2 regions of the Aliarcobacter cibarius genome follow, and region 1 is predicted to be linked to the other one. Evidence: riboswitches for the same ligand, from Rfam matches in the RefSeq annotation. Region 1 holds a riboswitch; the other holds the start of a gene.

Region 1 (9,001 bases):
AAAGTTGCACATAAACTATCAAAACAAGATCAAATAAAAGCAAAACATACAGCAAAACTAAAACTTGCAAATAGACAAAAAGATGAGATTATTTCTAGCCTTTCTCATGAATTTAAAAATCCAATTGCAATAATCTCAGGATATAGTCAAACTTTGATTGAGAATGAGAACTTAACACAAGACATAAAACTAAAGTTTTTAAATAAAATTCATTCTAATTCAATAAAACTGTCGCAAATAATTGATAAATTAAGACTTAGTCTTAGACTTCAAGAAAAAAAACAAGACCTTATTAAAACAAAAATCAATCTATATAATTTAGTTGAAAATTGTGCTAGTGATTTAAAAATAAAATATAAAAATAGAGAGATAAATATTACAAAAAATGAAGTTTTTATTGATGCAGATGAAACACTTTTTTCAATTGTAATTTCAAATATAATAGAAAATGCATTGAAATATTCAAGTAATAATATTGATATTAAAATTGAAAAAAATTATTTAAGTATTACCGATTATGGAATTGGAATTAGTAAAGAAGATTTAGAACAAATTGATAAAAAGTTTTATAGAGCTTCTAGCAATGATTGGAATAATTCTTTAGGTCTTGGACTTTTTATTGTAAAATCTATCTTAAGACTACATAATTTTGAACTTGAAATTATCTCAACAGTAAATAAAGGTTCAACTTTCAGAATTCATTATTAATTTACCCTTAATTTAAGTTATATATAAGTACAACTTAAATATTATTCCAACTCATCAAAGAAAGGGAGTTAATAAATGAAATTTACTCAAATGGCAAAAGCCAACGAAATCGAAAGATCTTGGGTTGTAGTAGATGCTGAAGGTAAAGTATTCGGAAGAATAATTACTGAAGTTGCTACAATATTAAGAGGAAAAAATAAACCTTGTTTTACACCAAATGTTGATTGTGGTGACTACGTAGTTATAATCAATGCAAGTAAAGCTAAATTTACTGGTGCTAAATTAGAAGTTAAAAATTACTATACTCACTCAGGTTATTTTGGTAGTACAAAAACTCACAAAATGTCAGATATGATTGAAAAAAACCCTGAAAAACTGTTTAAATTAGCAACTAGAGGTATGCTTCCAAAAACTACTCTTGGTAAAGCTATGTTAAAAAAATTAAAAGTATATGCAGGAAGTGAACACCCTCATACTGCTCAAATTAAAGGATAATAGTAATGGCAAAAGTATATGCAACTGGAAGAAGAAAAACAGCAATAGCTAAAGTTTGGTTAGAAAATGGAAATGGACAACTAACTATAAATGGACAATCTTTAGATCAATGGCTTGGTGGTCATGATTCAATTAAGAAAAGAGTAATGCAACCATTACACGTTGCAAAACAAGAGACAAGTGTTAATATCGTTGTTAAAACTTTAGGTGGAGGATACTCTGCTCAAGCTGACGCTGCAAGACACGGAATCTCTAGAGCACTAGTTGCTTATGATGAGCAATTCAGAACAATCTTAAAACCTCATGGTTTATTAACAAGAGATGCAAGATCTGTTGAGAGAAAAAAATACGGAAAGAAAAAAGCAAGAAAATCTTCTCAATTCTCAAAAAGATAATTGGAAGTTTCAAAAGTTTTACTTTTGTATATTTCAAAGGAGGCAAATTTGCCTCCTTTTTTTATTGCCAAATATTATTTTTTATAAGACATATCTCTGTTATATGCCATTTCCCAAAACATATATTCAAATTCAACACTTGAAATAAAAATTTCTTCAATTTTTCTTTTTTCTTTATCTGTTTTATTTTCAACTAATTCATCAATCGCATCATAAAACCATTCAAATGATTCTTCAAATTCATATCCGGCATAAGTTTCTATCCAAGATTTATAGAAATTATCTTCCAAATTTTTCTTATACTGTTCTTTTAATCTTTTCCCATAATCACAATATGTCCAGGCACAAGGAAAAACAGTAGCTAAAGTTTCAGCCAAATCTCCTTTTTGTGCAGTTGCAAGCATATTTGCTGTATATGTTCTATTAAATAAAGAAGCTTTAACATTTACAACTTCATCTTCTGTAATTCCAAACTCTTTCATATATGTTCTATGAACTTCCATTTCATCAACAAAAATACTTTTTGTTATACTACTTAAATTACTTAACATTTTCTCATCATCAGCTTTTACCATAGCCATTGCAAAAACTTTCGCATACTCCAGTAAATATAAGTAATCTTGTAATAAATAGAATTTGAATTTTTCTTTATCTAAAGTACCTGCTCCTAGTTCTTGAACAAATGGATGGTTATATCCATCTTCCCATACTTTTATTGCTTTTTCTTTTAAATTTCTTGAAAACGACATATATATTCCTTTTTACATTATTTCTTTAAAATTTGCTTTTTGTTTTAAAATTTCTTCATTAAAATTACCTATAGAGTTAAATAACTCTTTATGAAAAGTTCCTAAACCACTATTTTTACTTTTTTCATAAGCTATTTCACCAGCAATTCCCATAGTAATCACGCCAAGAATTGTCGCTTCAAATATTTTATCTTTTGATGTTCCACAATAGCTAGAAACCAAAGAACTACACATACATCCTGTTCCTGTAATTTGTGGCAAAAGATGGTTACCATTTTTAATAGCAACAACTCTTTTACCATCAGATATAACATCAACTTCACCAGTAATAGCAACAACTAAACCTAACTTATTTGCTAACTCTTTTGCTATATTTACTGTATTATCAATTGATTCCAAATCTTCTTTAGAAGCATCTGCACCTTTTGTATTTGAACTTAGATTTAATATAGACTTTATTTCAGATATATTTCCTCTAATAGAAGATATATTAGTTTGTTTTAAAAGCTCTTCTACAAAATCTTTTCTAAATTTTGAAGCACCAACACCAACTGGATCTAAGACAACTGGAACCTCTAATTCATTTGCTTTTTTTACAGCTTTTACTATAGAATTTTTTACATTTTTATTTAATGTTCCTATATTTATTAATAAAGATGAAGCAATATTAACAAACTCTTCTACCTCCGCTTCATCATCTGCCATTGCAGGACTTGCTCCAACTGCTAAAGTTATATTTGCACAATCATTTACTGTAACATAATTTGTTATTTGATGAATAAGAGGATTTTTTACTCTTATTTGATTTAAAATTTCAACTAAATCATTTATCATAAAATATCCTTTTAATTAAAATTTATAGAAATGATTTAATGGACCATTTCCATGACCAATATTTGGTGAATTTTTTATAGCACCAAAAATATAATCTTTTGCATTTCTTATAGAGTTTTCTAAAGAATTATCTAAAGCTAAACTAGCTGCAATTGCAGAAGAGAATGTACATCCTGTTCCATGAGTATTTTTTGTATCCACTTTTGGTGTTTCAAATAGATGAAAATCTTTACCATCATATAAAATATCAATTGATTCATCATCAAAATTATTTCCACTTTTTATTAAAACACTTTTACAACCCATTTCGTATATTTTCTTTGCTGCTATCTTCATATCATCTTTAGATAATATTTTCATATCTGTTAAATGTTGAGCTTCAGCTATATTTGGAGTTAAAACATCTGCTAATGGAACAATAATTTCTATTAGACTACTCATATTATTTATATCCATTAATGCATCACCATTTTTTGCATACATTACTGGATCAATTACAATATTTTTAACTTTTTGTTTCTTTAAAAAATTTGCAACTACTTTCATAGCTTCTATATTTGCCAACATACCAATTTTTATAGCATCTGGAACAACATCTTCAAAAACAGCTTGTAACTGTTTTTCTATAATAATTGGACTTACATCTTGAATATCAATAACTCTACAAGTATTTTCTGCAACAACAGCAGTAACGACACTCATCCCATAAGTTCCAAACGCACTAAAAGTTTTTATATCAGCTTGAATTCCAGCTCCACCAATACAGTCAGATCCTGCAATAGTTAAAACTTTTTTCATAATTCTTCCTTCTTAATATTTTACTTTATAATTTTTATCACAAAAAAAGGGTACTTTCTAATTAGAAAGCACCCTTGATATTAAATTTAATTTTAACAAACTCGCTTCCTACGCTGGTGTAAACCAACAGGTTCAAAGGGTCAGGTTTTACCTTCTCAACGCTAAAATACGTCCCCCTGCAATAAAAGATGAATTGTATCACAAATAAAAGTTAAAAGCTAATTTATGCTATTTTTTGTAAAAAAACTATACAATATCCCATGAAATTTTTTATTTTTATTTTAATATTTTTAACATCAATTAGCGCAAGTACATTAAATTTAAGTATGAGCTCAAGTCCTAGTAGACTAAATCCAATCCTAGCAAATGATAGTGCAAGTGGTGAGATATCTGATTGGCTTTTTAATGGACTTTTTAAATATGACAAAGATGGAAATATAACACCTGAATTAGCTAGTTCTTATGAATTTATAACCCCTACTAAGTTAATTGTAAAATTAAAAGATAATGTCTTGTGGCATGATAAAGTTAAACTTACTTCAAAAGATGTTATTTTTACTTATGAACAAATAATAAATCCTAGTGTATTTAATTCAATAAAATCAAATTTCAATGAAGTACAAAGCGTAAAAGCCTTAGATGATTTAACAGTTGAAATAATCTATAAAAAACCATATTTTAAAGCTCTAGAGATTTGGATGGTAGGACTTTTACCTTATCATATTTTAAAAGATGAAAAAAATCTAATGACTAGTAGTTTTAATAAAAATCCAATAGGTACAGGTTCATATAAAATTAAAGAATTTAAAACAGCTCAAGATATAGAACTTATTGCAAACCCTGATTACTTTGGTGGAAAACCAAAAATTGATAAGATTTTATATAAATTTTTACCAGATCCAAATACATCATTTTTATATCTAAAACAAAAAAAACTTGATATTGGAGGATTAACTCCAATGCAAACTTCAAGACAAATTGATGATAATTTTAAAAATAACTTCGAAATGCTATCTAGACCTAGTTTTGGATTTAGTTACTTAGGATTTAATTTGGAAAACCCAAAATTTAAAGATATAAAAGTAAGACAAGCTCTATCTATAGCTATAAATAGACAAGAACTAGTTGATATCTTATTTTTTGGTTATGCAGAAGTTTGTAATGGACCTTTTATGCCTGGAAGTTTTGCTTACAATGATAATGTAAAAGAGACTAAACAAGATTTAGAAAAAGCAAAACAACTTTTAAAAGAAGCTGGATATGATGAGAAAAATCCACTTAGTTTTGAGTTAATTACAAATACAGGTAATGATATTAGAGTAAATACAGCTCAGATTTTACAATATCAACTAGCAAAAGTGGGAGTTGAATTAAAAATAAGAGTCATGGAATGGCAAGCTTTTTTAAATACAGTTGTTCATCCAAGAAAATTTGAAACAGTATTACTTGGATGGTCATTAGCACTAATGCCTGATGCTTATCCTCTTTGGCATAGTTCTAGCTCTAAACTTGGTGGATTTAATCTAGTAGGTTATAAAAATGAAAAGGTAGATAAACTAATAGAAAAAGGTAGTGTAACTATAAATAAAGATGAACTAAGTGATATTTATAAGGATATTTTTAAAATAGTAGCTGAAGATTTACCGTACTTATTTTTATATATTCCTGATTCAATTACAGCAATTAATAAAAAAATAGAAAATATTGAACCTGCATTTATAGGAATAATGCATAACCAAAAAGATTGGCAAATAGAAGAATAAGGAAAAAATTTGAAAAAAGATATGATAATTTTATTTGATTTAGATGGTACTTTAATCGATTCAACAGATGCAATTACAAGTACATTCTTACACGCTTTTGATAAACATAAATTCAATTTTAATGGAACAATTAATGATATTATAAAAGAGATTGGGTACCCACTTGATATTATGTTTGGAAATTTAGGAGTTCCAAAAAAATATGTTTGGGATTTTGTAGATAGCTACAAAAATAGATATAAAGAGATTTCAGTTGCACAAACTACCCTTCTTGAAAATGCTTATGAAGCAGTTAATTTAGCTTCAAATTTTGCGAGACTTGGAGTGGTTACTACAAAAACGAGAATCTACTCAACTCCAATTTTAGATAATTTTGATATTACAAAACATTTTGAGATTATTATTGGAAGAGAAGATGTAGAAAATCCAAAACCTCATCAAGAACCTATTTTAAAAGCTCTAGAAGGTATGAATTATGATAGGAATAGACATAATGCCTTTATGATAGGTGATACAAAACTAGATTTACTTTCAGCAGCTAGTGCAAATATTAACTCCATTGGTCTTTTATGTGGTTACTCAAATGAAGAAGAACTTATAAAATATACAAATATTGTAAAAAAAGATTCACTTGAAGCTGTAAAATATCTTCAAAATTTAATATAATTTATGTCCATATCATTTTTTAAAATGCTTTTAGCCCTTTTTATAGGGCTATTTGGTTCTTTAATTTTCATATTTTTACATCTACCTCTTCCTTGGTTAATGGGTAGTATATTTGCTACAAGTATAGCTATACGATTTGAAAAAATTCCTATTTCTAGTCCAAAACTTTTTTCAAGCCCAGCAAGAATATTAATAGGACTTGCAATTGGAAGTGCCTTTACTCCAGAAATTTTAAAATATATTCCACAATATACACTTAGTCTACTGTTAGTAGTTCCTTTTACTATATTAGTGATATTCTTTGGAACTTATTATTACTATAAAATTTTAAAATATGATTTGAAAACTTCTTACTTAGGTAGTATGCCTGGAGGTGTTATTGAAATGGTAATAATTGGACAAGAACTAAAAGCCAATACTTCTAAAATAACTTTAATGCAAAGCTCAAGATTGTTTTTTGTAGTTGTATCTTTACCTTTTATTATACAATACATTTTTCAAATAGATATCAGAGGAAATCAATTACTTACAACTCCTCTTGTAAATATAGATTTTAAACAATTTCTTATTTTATACATTTTTGGAATAATAGGAGCTATAGTTGCAAAAAAAGTTAAACTTACAGCAGCTTTTTTAATGGGTCCTATGATTGTTAGCATAATTTTATACTCAACTGGTACTTTTAATGTAGCAATTCCTGATGAATTTTTAAAATTCATTCAAGTTGTTTTTGGTGTAATTATAGGTTTTACATTTAAAGGTGTTCCAATTAAAACAATCTATAAAACACTTATTGCTACTCTTGGACACTTTTTAATTTTAGCCATATTATGTATTATATTTATTGCAATTATTCATTTTTATTTAGATTTCAAGACTTTAGATATTCTTCTTGCTTTTGGTCCTGGTGGACAAACTGAAATAAATCTAATAGCTCTTTTAGTTGGTGCAAATCTACCTTATATAACTTTACATCATATTGTAAGACTTTTAATTGTTATGAATATAGCTCCTATTTTAGCTAAGAGATTAAAAAGTTAGTAAATCTCTTAGTAAAATATTTATACTTTCTTCTACTCCTTCATTTGTAGCTACTACAAAACCATAAGCATCATTTGTTTTACATAAAATCTTTTTATCATAATTGAATGATTTTATAATCATATTATCTTTTACTAAATCAAAATTTATTTTTAAAATAGCATATGATTTACCCTCTTCAAAAACTTGATAAAATTTAATTACTTCCGTTTTTAATAAATAGTCAGTTTTTATTCTTTTATCTTTTGTAACCACTGTATTAAAAATATTGCTTGAATTAAAAGAGTCTATTACTTGAGTATAAATCATATTTGAAGGAGTATTTATCCATCTATTTTTTGCATACTCTTCTAACTTATAATCTTTTGTGCTATAAAAAATAGATTTTAAATTGAAAGCATTATTTACGTTTGGTTCTTCAATAAAAATCGAATTAAACTTTGATTTTTCTAACATACTTTTTGTTTGAAAATCAATTGAATAATAATTGATAGATAAGTTTTCTTGCTTTAATCCACATCCACTAAATATAAATAATATTACAAAAATTAAAATACTATTTTTCATCTTTCTCTCCTGGTCCATATTTTATTGTTTTTTGTTTAAGTAATAAATCACTTGGACTTTCATTTATATTTTGTATTAAATTCTCTGTTTGATTCAAATTACTCTCTAAGCTTTTTAATACATTATTCAAGTTATCTAAACTATCTTGAGTTATCTCTTTTATATCAAATGTTCCATTATCAAGCTCTTTTTGTAATTTTGTAGTCAATTCTTTAAAATTATCAGCTGAGGCTTTAACACTAGCAAAAGAAGAATTTCCTGTATTTGCAAAACTTTTCATACTTATTAAAAGATCATCTATTTTTTTCTGATTTTTTACTAAATATTCTGAAAAATTTTCAATATTACTCATACTTTTTTGACTATTTTTTAATAAAATTGCAAAATTCGATAAATTCTCTTGGCTTAATATTTTTCTAAATTCAATCAACAATAAAGTTATCTCTTTTGTAATATCCTCTGTTGAATCAACAAATGAACTTAAAGCTGATCTTCTCGAGTTTATTACTTTTATTCCATCTTCATTAGCTTTTAAAAGTTCAGAGCTATTACTTCCTCCCTTTAACTCTATATATTTAAGTCCAGTGATTCCTAAATTTCCTAAAATTGCGTAATTATCTTCTTTTATTGGTGTATCTTTTTGTATTTGAATATCAATTTGTATTTGTTCTGAGTTTTCAGGATTTATTCTTATATTTTTTACAGTTCCTACATCAAATCCCATGTATTTAATAGATGAACCAACATTTAATCCAGAAATAGATTCTGAAAAATAAATTGAATATTCATCATATTTTTTATTCTCAATACCATATTTACCTAGCCAAAATATCCCTATGACTAAAGCTGTAAATATAATACTTACAAACAAACCTATTTTAAAAAAATTTATCTTTGTATCCATATTAAGTATCCTTTGTGTTTGTTAAAAACTCTTGAACAAATTTATTAGAAGAATTCATAGCAGCATTTATGTCTCCATCAA
Region 2 (9,001 bases), 1.1 Mb from region 1:
ATGCTTTAAAATTCTTCCTGGAGTTCCTACAATAATGTGTGCTTGATGACTTAAAGAAACAACTTGAGGTTTAAAAGGTACCCCACCACAAAGTGTAAGAATTTTTACATTATGAACATGTCTAAATAAAAGTCTTAAATTTTGTGCTATTTGATTTGCTAACTCTCTTGTTGGAGCAAGTAATAAAGCTTGAATCTTAAACTCTTTTACTCTTAATTTTTCAACTATTGGCAAAGAAAAAGCTACAGTTTTTCCACTACCTGTTTTTGCTCTTGCTATTAAATCTTTCCTCTTTAAACTACTACTTAAACTTAACTCTTGGATAGGTGTAAGATTTATATAACCTAAGCTTTCAAGATTTTTTATAAAATCTTTATTTATATCTAATTGTGAAAATGTCACTGTTTTTTAACCTTTTTTTTGTCTTTAAAACTATAAACTAAAATTCCTAGCACTAATAAAACAGTGAAGAAACCAACATACTTAAAATCATCTGCAAAACTTAAAAGAAGTTTTCCAGCTGTAAAACTAATATAACCAATAACTATAGCCCATATTGCAGAAGCAATAGCATTTAAAACTGTATATTTAAAAGGATTGTAAGCTGAAATTCCCATAACTAGGGGTACTAAAGTCTTAACTCCATAAATATACTTTTGTATAAATATCATAAATGAACCATATTTTTTAAGCATAGTTTTTACCATGGCAACTTTTCTTCTATGTTTATTAACTGTTTCATCCATGTATGATTTATTATATTTTGCAAAGTAGAATAAAAATTGACTACCAATAAAATTTGAAACACCAGCAACTATAACTGTTATATAAATATTTAAATCACCTGCATATGAAAAAGCCCCAGCTATTGCTAAAGCTAAAAAACCACCACCAAAAGAGTATAGAAAAAGAGCTATATAGCCCCAATCTTGAATAAATTGTTCCATGAAAATCCTAATTTTTCTATAAAGCCTTTATTCTATCCAAAATGGTATAAAAAGATTATTTTTTTTCTTTTCACAATTTTTACATAAGATTTTAATATAATCCTGTAATTTATTTTACGAAGGAATTTTATGAAAAAATCATTTATAGTTGCAGGAATTTTATTTTCAACTCTTAGTTTTGGATTTGACTTAAAACAAATAGCAAGTGATGTTGCAAAGAATATACCACAAAATGTTGAAACTACAGGAAATAATCAAAAATCAAATTTAGATAATTCTACTATTTCAAATGGATTAAAAGAGGCTTTAAAAAATGGTGTTACTTATGCCACTTCAACTTTAGGTAAAGATAATGGTTACTTAAATAATGATAAAGTTAAAATACCTCTACCTGATAATTTAAAAAATGTTGAAGGGGTAATTAGAAAAGCTGGTGGTGATAAAATGGCTGATGATTTAATCAATTCTATGAACGCAGCAGCTTCAAAAGCGGCTCCAAAAACTGCTGATATTTTTATGAATGCCATTTCTAAAATGAACTTAAATGATGCTCAAACTATTTTAAGTGGAAAAGATAATGCAGCAACAGAATATTTTAAGAAAAATAGTTCAAATGAACTTAAAGCTATGATAAAACCAATAGTTCAAGAGTCTATGAAAACAAACAACGTTGCACAATATTACGATGTTGCAAATAATTTTTATCAAAATAGTGCAAAAGGTTTAGTAGGAAACAGCTCAATTACAGGACTAGCAAAAAATTTTGGTGTTGATTCATATGTACCTGGAAATAATAATGAAAGTTTAGACGACTATATTACAGAAAAAGCAATGGACGGACTATTTTCTATGATAGCTCAAAAAGAAGCTGGTATTAGAAAAAATCCTCTTGAACAAACTAGCTCAATTTTAAAAGAAGTGTTCAGTAAATAATAAAGTTAAGGATTTTAATTCCTTAACATAATTTATTTGATTATTAATATACAATTTCATAATTTTTTCCCATTTTAAAGCCATTTCCATTAACTTTAAAAAATTATTTTGGTATTATTTGAGCACTTAAATAAATAGTGTTGTGATAATATTATTTTAGAATAATGAAATTTTTGAAGGTTTTAGATGACAGAAAATTATAAAGAAATAGATAATTTAGAAATATATAAATATAGTTTTTTGAATTCTAATGAAGCTATGATTATTTTTACTTCAAAAGAATTTATAGCCTGTAATAATGAGCTTGCGAAATTCTTAGAGTTAAAATCAACTGATGATTTTAAAACATTAAATCCTTTTGAAATCATTCCTGCATATCAACCTGATGGTACTTTATCTCATTTAAAATTCAAAGAATATTTAGAAATTTGTAAAAACTTAGGCGAAGTAAGATTTAACTGGTTATATAAAACTGTAAAAAACAAAGATTTATTTGTTGAAGTACTACTAAAAAAAATAACTTTTGATAATAAAGAGTATTTTTTAGCAAAATGGTTAAATAGAAATGAATTAAGAAAATTAGAAAAAGAGTTAGAAAATAAAAATCTTCAACTAGAGAAGAAGAAAACTTATTTAAATGAAATAGATAGTATTTTCAAAGAACAAAATATAAATAAAGATGATTTCGTAGATACACTGTTTTTGCTAAATGAATATAAAAATGCAATAGATGAAAGTTCTATTGTCTCAAAATCAGATAAACAGGGCAAAATAACTTTTGTAAATAATAAATTTTGTGAAATTTCTGGATACAACAAAGAAGAACTTATAGGTAAAAATCACAATATTGTAAGGCATCCTAGTATGGGTAAAGATTTCTTTAAAAATCTTTGGAAAACTATTTTAAATAAAAATATATTTAGAGGAGTAATAGTAAATAAAAAGAAAGATGGGAATCCATATTATGTAGATACGACAATTGTTCCTATCGTTGATAAATATAATGAAATAATTGAATTTATAGCAGTAAGACATGATATAACACAAATTTATGAAAAAGAAAAAATCATTCAAGAACAATATATGGATGATTTAACAAAACTCCCAAATAGACAAAAATTAATAAGTGATTTAAAAGATACTAAAGATGCTTCAATTGTTCTAATAGACATTGCAAAATTCAAAGATATAAATGAATTTTATGGCTATGAAATAGGAGATTTAGTTTTAAAAGAGTTTGCAAAAAATTTACAAAAATTAGATATCTTTGGATTAAATTTTTACAAACTTTCAAATGATATCTTTGCAATTTTAGTATTAAAAAATAGTTTGATAGAGTCTTTACCAGAATTATTAAACAATATTTTAGAAAAAATTGAAAAAAAAATAGTTGTAGAAAAATATAATTTTTCACTATCAATTTTTATGGCTGTTGCTTCTAAGAATTTTTTTGAGAATCCTCTTATAGCAGTTGAATTTGCAATGAATTTAGCAAAAAATAAAAATAAAAAAATACTATTTTTAGAACAACATCTAGAAGAATATGAAAAAATTAAAAGAAATAAAGAATTAATTGAAATAATAAAAAATGCAATTTTAGAAAATAATATACTTGTTTATGGACAAAAGATTCTAAACAATATCACAAAAGAAGAAAAATATGAAACTTTAATGAGATTAAAAACAAGTGATAATAAAATACTACTTCCATATACTTTCTTAGAAGTTTCAAAAAAAGCAAATTTATATCTAGATTTAACAAAAGCATTAGTAAAAAAAGCTTGTAGCTACTTTAAAGATAAAGATTGCGAATTTAATATAAATCTTACAGTTGAAGATATAAAAGATGAAAATACAATAAACTATATTTTTGAAAATATTAAAAAAACAAATACAGCTTCAAAAATAACTTTTGAAATAGTCGAAAGTGAAGCTATTGATGATTTTGGTTTAATAAATGAATTTGTAAAAAAAGCAAAAAATTTAGGTTGTAAGATTGCAATAGATGACTTTGGAACTGGATATTCAAATTTTGAATATATAATCAAATTAAATATTGATTTTATAAAAATAGATGGTTCATTAGTAAAAAATATATCAAATGACAAGAATGTAGAGTTAGCAATAAAAACGATAAATAGCTTTGCAAAAGTTTTAAATATTAAAACCGTAGCTGAATTTGTACACAACGAAGAAGTTATGCAAAAAGTGAATGAGTTAAATATTGATTATTCACAAGGTTATCATCTACACAAACCAGAATATTTAGTTTAAATTTAAAGAGGAGAAGAAGTGCTTATAAATATTTCAACTAAATATAGAATCTTAATAATTATGATTCTTAGTCAAATAGGGTTTATATCTATTAGTATTTTTGCAATATTAAGTGATTATAAGATTTCAGGAATAATTGCATTAAATATATTTTTTGCAATTATTGTTGGTTATATTAGTTTTTATTCGATGCAAAGAATTGTAGGAGGAATAGATAGAGTTAAAGAGTATATTGAAGATTTAATGGATTTTGTATTTTTTAAAACAAATCATATTAGAGTTGCAAAATATATAAAAAATGACGATATTGGTATTATATTAAGAGAATTAAATAATTATGTTAGTAAATATGACAAAATAAGAAAAGATGATATGCATATTATGGGTGAAATAGTAATTGCTCTTGACAAGGTATCTCAAGGTATTTATACTTCAAAAATAAACTCTACTACATCTAATCCGATGATTTATACGCTAAAAAATATTGTAAATAATATGCTAGAAAAAGCTAATAAGAATATGGAAGATTTAGTTGAAATTGTTGGACTTTATTCTGAACAGGATTATAGAAAACAGATGCAAATAAATCCTAAACTAAAAGGGAAAATGCTTCTAACTATGCAAAGAATAAATAAACTTGGTGCTGAATTAAATTCTAATGCAAAACAGAATCTAGAAAATGGTAATTTACTTGAAAACTCTTCAATTCAGATGAGTAAAAGTATAGATAATCTAGCTCAAAAAGCAAATGAACAAGCAGCAAGTCTTGAAGAAACTGCATCTGCTTTAGAGCAAATTACAAGTATTACAAAAAACAATACTCAAAATGCTTCACAAATGGCAAATTTGAGTAAAGATGTAAAACAATCAGTTACATTAGGTGAAGATTTAGCAAATAAAACAGCTTCTTCTATGGATGAAATTAACTCAAAAGTTAAAGCTATAAATGAAGCAATAAGCATAATTGATCAAATAGCTTTCCAAACAAATATTCTATCTTTAAATGCTGCTGTTGAAGCAGCAACAGCAGGAGAAGCTGGAAAAGGATTTGCAGTTGTTGCACAAGAAGTAAGAAATCTTGCAAGTAGAAGTGCAGAAGCGGCACGTGAAATAAAAGATTTAGTTGAAAATGCAACTTATAAAACTGAAGAAGGTAAAAAAATATCTGATGAGATGATAGAGGGTTATCAAAATTTAAATAATTTAATCTCTCAAACTATAAATATTATTTATGATGTAAGTATTGCTTCAAATGAGCAATTAAAAGGAATTGAGCAAATAAATAGTGCAATAAATATCCTTGATAAAGCAACTCAGGAAAATGCAATTGAAACAAATAATGTATCTTTGATATCGCAAAAAACACTAAACATGGCTAAACTATTAGTAGAAGATGCCAAAACAAAAAAAGTAAGCTAAGGATTAAATATGTCAAAAGAGATAGTTTTAGAAGACCATGCCTTTTTAGTTAGTGAAACAAATGAAAAAGGAATAATTACATTTGCAAGTGATGATTTTTGTGAAATTGCAGGATATAGTGTTGAAGAATTAATTGGGAAACCTCACAATTTAGTAAGACATCCTGATATGCCAAAAGCAGCATTTAAAAATTTGTGGGATACTGTAAAAAGTGGAAAAGTTTGGACTGGATATGTAAAAAATGCTACTAAAAATGGAGATTATTACTGGGTTTATGCAACAGTTTATCCCACAATTACAAGTGAAGGAACTAAAGGGTATTTATCTTGTAGAAGAAAAGCTACTTCTGAAGAAATACAAAAAGCAATTAATCTTTACAAAACGTTACAATAAGAACTATAGATTTTATATAACCAAAATATTATTGAATTATTCAACTTTTAAAAGTTGTTTATGATAGAATACTTTTTTTATTGCAGGGGGACGCTTTTTGCGTTGAGAAGGTAAAACCTGACCCTTTGAACCTGTTGGTTAATACCAGAGTAGGAAGCGATTTTTAATAATTAAATTTAATAAACTTAAAATAGATAATCTAAATTTAATAAAAAGGGTGCTTTCTTCGGGAAGTACCCTTTTTTTTACTCAAAAATCTGGCTAACAATAAAAAAATATATTTAATAAAGGATTTTGAAATGAAGATTAGCAATGCATTTGCTGAAATGATGGTACACATACCACTTTGTACACATATTGAAGCAAAAAAAGTTTTAATAATTGGTTCTGTAAATGATGAGTTAAAAAATGAAACTTTAAAACACTCAAAAGAGTCAAATTTTGAATTTGGTGATTTATCAATAGTAGAAAACAAAGAAAATAAAGAGATAGATATAGTAATCTTAACAGATATTAGACCTGATTTAAAAATTTTGGCAAATATTTATAGAGTGCTTAAAGATGATGCAATTTTATGTTTTTTATCAAAATCATTTTCAAATAACAAAGATGAATTAAAAGAGGATTTAAAACTTGTAGGTGAAAAGTTTTGGATTGCTATGCCTTTCAAATTTGAACATGATACAGCAATAATTGCTTCAAGAAAATATCATCCAACAGCTGATTTAAATCTACAAAGAGCAGATTTCTTAGAAGATTTAAAATATTATAGTGCTGAAATTCATTCAGCTTCTTTCGTGTTTCCTGCAAGTATTCACAAAGAACTTACTGGTATTGCAAAAAGATAAAGGAAAATAAAATGACAAATATTCAAAAATGGTTAGAAGATCATAAAAATGATGTTGTACGAACACAAATGTACTACGCAAAACAAGGAATTATTACTCCTCATATGGAATTTGTTGCAAAAAAAGAGAACCTTGATGTAGAATTTATAAGAAGTGAAATTGCAAGAGGTAGACTAATAATTCCTGCAAACGTAAATCATATAAATCAAGAACCAATGGCTATTGGAATTGCAAGCTCATGTAAAATTAATGCAAATATTGGTAGTTCTGCACTTGCAAGTGATGTAAATGCTGAGATAGAAAAAGTAAATGTTTGTTTAAAATATGGTGCTGATACAATTATGGATTTAAGTACAGGTGGTGACTTAGATATGATAAGAAAAGCTGTAATAAATCACTCAACAGTACCTATTGGAACAGTGCCTATTTATCAAATTTTACACGATGTAAAAGATAAAATTGAAGATTTAAGTATTGAAAAAATGTTAGAGGTAATTGAAAGACAAGCACAACAAGGTGTTTCATACTTCACAATTCATGCCGGATTCTTACTAGAATTTATGCCTCACATTGCAAAAAGAAAAATGGGAATCGTTTCAAGAGGTGGTTCACTAATGGCTGCTTGGATGATGCACTATCATAAAGAAAATCCTTTCTACACAGCATTTGATAAAATCTTAGATATTTGTAGAAAATATGATGTTTCTCTTTCTTTAGGAGACTCTTTGAGACCAGGTTGTTTAGCTGATGCATCTGATGAAGCACAATTAAGAGAATTAAAAGTTTTAGGTGATTTAACTTTAAGAGCTTGGGAAAAAGATGTTCAAGTTATGATTGAAGGACCTGGTCATGTACCATTAAATCAAATAGAAAGAAATATGAAAATAGAAAAAGAGTACTGCCATGAAGCACCTTTTTATATTTTAGGACCACTTACAACTGATATTGCTGCTGGTTATGATCATATCTCTTCTGCTATTGGAGCTGCTGTTGGTGGATGGCATGGTGCATCAATGCTTTGTTATGTAACTCCAAAAGAACACTTAGGTTTACCAAATGCTGAAGATGTTAGAAATGGAATTATTGCATACAAAATTGCAGCACACTCAGCTGATATTGCTAGAGGAAGAAAAGGTGCTAGAGATATTGATGATGCTATGAGTGATGCTAGATATAAATTTGATTGGAATAAACAATTTGAACTTGCTCTAGATCCAGATAGAGCTAGAGAGTATCATGATGAAACATTACCTCAAGATGTATTTAAAGATGCAGAATTTTGTTCAATGTGTGGACCAAAATTTTGTTCATATAAAATAACTCAAAAAATAGTAAAAACTCACGGAGAAGCTATAGAAAATATGGCTGTTTAAATATTTTAAGCTAAAGTTTTATCTTTAGCTTGAAGTTACTCTAAAATAGTTATTTATAGAATTTTTCTTTACTAAACTAAAATTGAAATCTAAATCTAGGTTAAATTTTTCTTCAAAACTAAACTTATAATCTTTTTTGAAATTTTTTAAAAGAGCTTGAAAAAGTGAATATTTTTTATCTATCACAAAAATATCTTTGTTCATCTCATATAAATATACAACATTCAAATAGTAACTACCATCTACAAAATAAGTTTGAAATTGATAGTGAGAAAACTCATAATTATCAATTAATTCAAATCTTTTTGCACCAATATTTTCTTTTAATAGAGATAAAAAATGCCCAAAAGCCTGTCCATTCCAAGTAGCATCACTATAAGTGTGAATATACTCAATATAAATCTCTTTTGTTTTCAAAGTATAAGCATCAAGTACATAAGCGTCATGTCTTGTTTTTGTTTCAATATTTGAAATAGGATATTTAAAACTATAATCACTTGTAATCTTAAATCTTAAATCATTCTCTTCTAAACTAAAATAAGGAATGGATAACTTTGTAACCTTTTTAAATGCAAATTTAAGACCCTCGAATAAAGCTCCAAACACTGTGATACCTTCTTTTAAATTTAAGCTATTATATCCATAAAGAGCTATTTAATCAATTTACACTAATTATCCATTCCTAAACTTCTTTTAAAAATCAATAGTGTGAAAGTAAAAAACACCAAACCAACTATGAAAATATCTAACATTTGTACCCAAACTATACTAAAACCTGCATCCCTAAATAAAATAGCTTGTGATAATTCTACAA

What was found. A riboswitch is a leader RNA that binds a small molecule or an ion and turns the genes downstream of it on or off. The one in region 1 is predicted to bind thiamine pyrophosphate.
Region 2: linked by a shared signal. The riboswitch ahead of ACBT_RS04600 (spermine/spermidine synthase domain-containing protein) and the one ahead of thiD (bifunctional hydroxymethylpyrimidine kinase/phosphomethylpyrimidine kinase) in region 1 are both predicted to bind thiamine pyrophosphate.

The regions. Positions count from the first base shown of each region.
Region 1 is NZ_CP054051.1:2,112,326-2,121,326, forward strand. Features, by position in the region: gene ACBT_RS10580 (HAMP domain-containing sensor histidine kinase) at 1-708, shown strand, start outside; gene rplM (50S ribosomal protein L13) at 784-1,203, shown strand; gene rpsI (30S ribosomal protein S9) at 1,209-1,598, shown strand; gene tenA (thiaminase II) at 1,673-2,347, opposite strand; gene thiM (hydroxyethylthiazole kinase) at 2,360-3,181, opposite strand; gene thiD (bifunctional hydroxymethylpyrimidine kinase/phosphomethylpyrimidine kinase) at 3,197-3,979, opposite strand; TPP riboswitch at 4,068-4,167, opposite strand; gene ACBT_RS10610 (peptide-binding protein) at 4,240-5,742, shown strand; gene ACBT_RS10615 (HAD family hydrolase) at 5,764-6,408, shown strand; gene ACBT_RS10620 (AbrB family transcriptional regulator) at 6,412-7,449, shown strand; gene ACBT_RS10625 (ABC-type transport auxiliary lipoprotein family protein) at 7,438-8,016, opposite strand; gene ACBT_RS10630 (MlaD family protein) at 8,006-8,920, opposite strand; gene ACBT_RS10635 (ABC transporter ATP-binding protein) at 8,922-9,001, opposite strand, start outside.
Region 2 is NZ_CP054051.1:925,557-934,557, reverse strand. Features, by position in the region: gene dbpA (ATP-dependent RNA helicase DbpA) at 1-402, opposite strand, end outside; gene ACBT_RS04625 (DedA family protein) at 399-947, opposite strand; gene ACBT_RS04620 (DUF4197 domain-containing protein) at 1,077-1,880, shown strand; gene ACBT_RS04615 (EAL domain-containing protein) at 2,067-4,154, shown strand; partial or broken gene ACBT_RS11905 (methyl-accepting chemotaxis protein) at 4,824-5,573, shown strand; gene ACBT_RS04605 (PAS domain-containing protein) at 5,583-5,966, shown strand; TPP riboswitch at 6,041-6,139, shown strand; gene ACBT_RS04600 (spermine/spermidine synthase domain-containing protein) at 6,266-6,814, shown strand; gene thiC (phosphomethylpyrimidine synthase ThiC) at 6,826-8,187, shown strand; gene ACBT_RS04590 (hypothetical protein) at 8,212-8,793, opposite strand; gene ACBT_RS04585 (ABC transporter permease) at 8,856-9,001, opposite strand, start outside.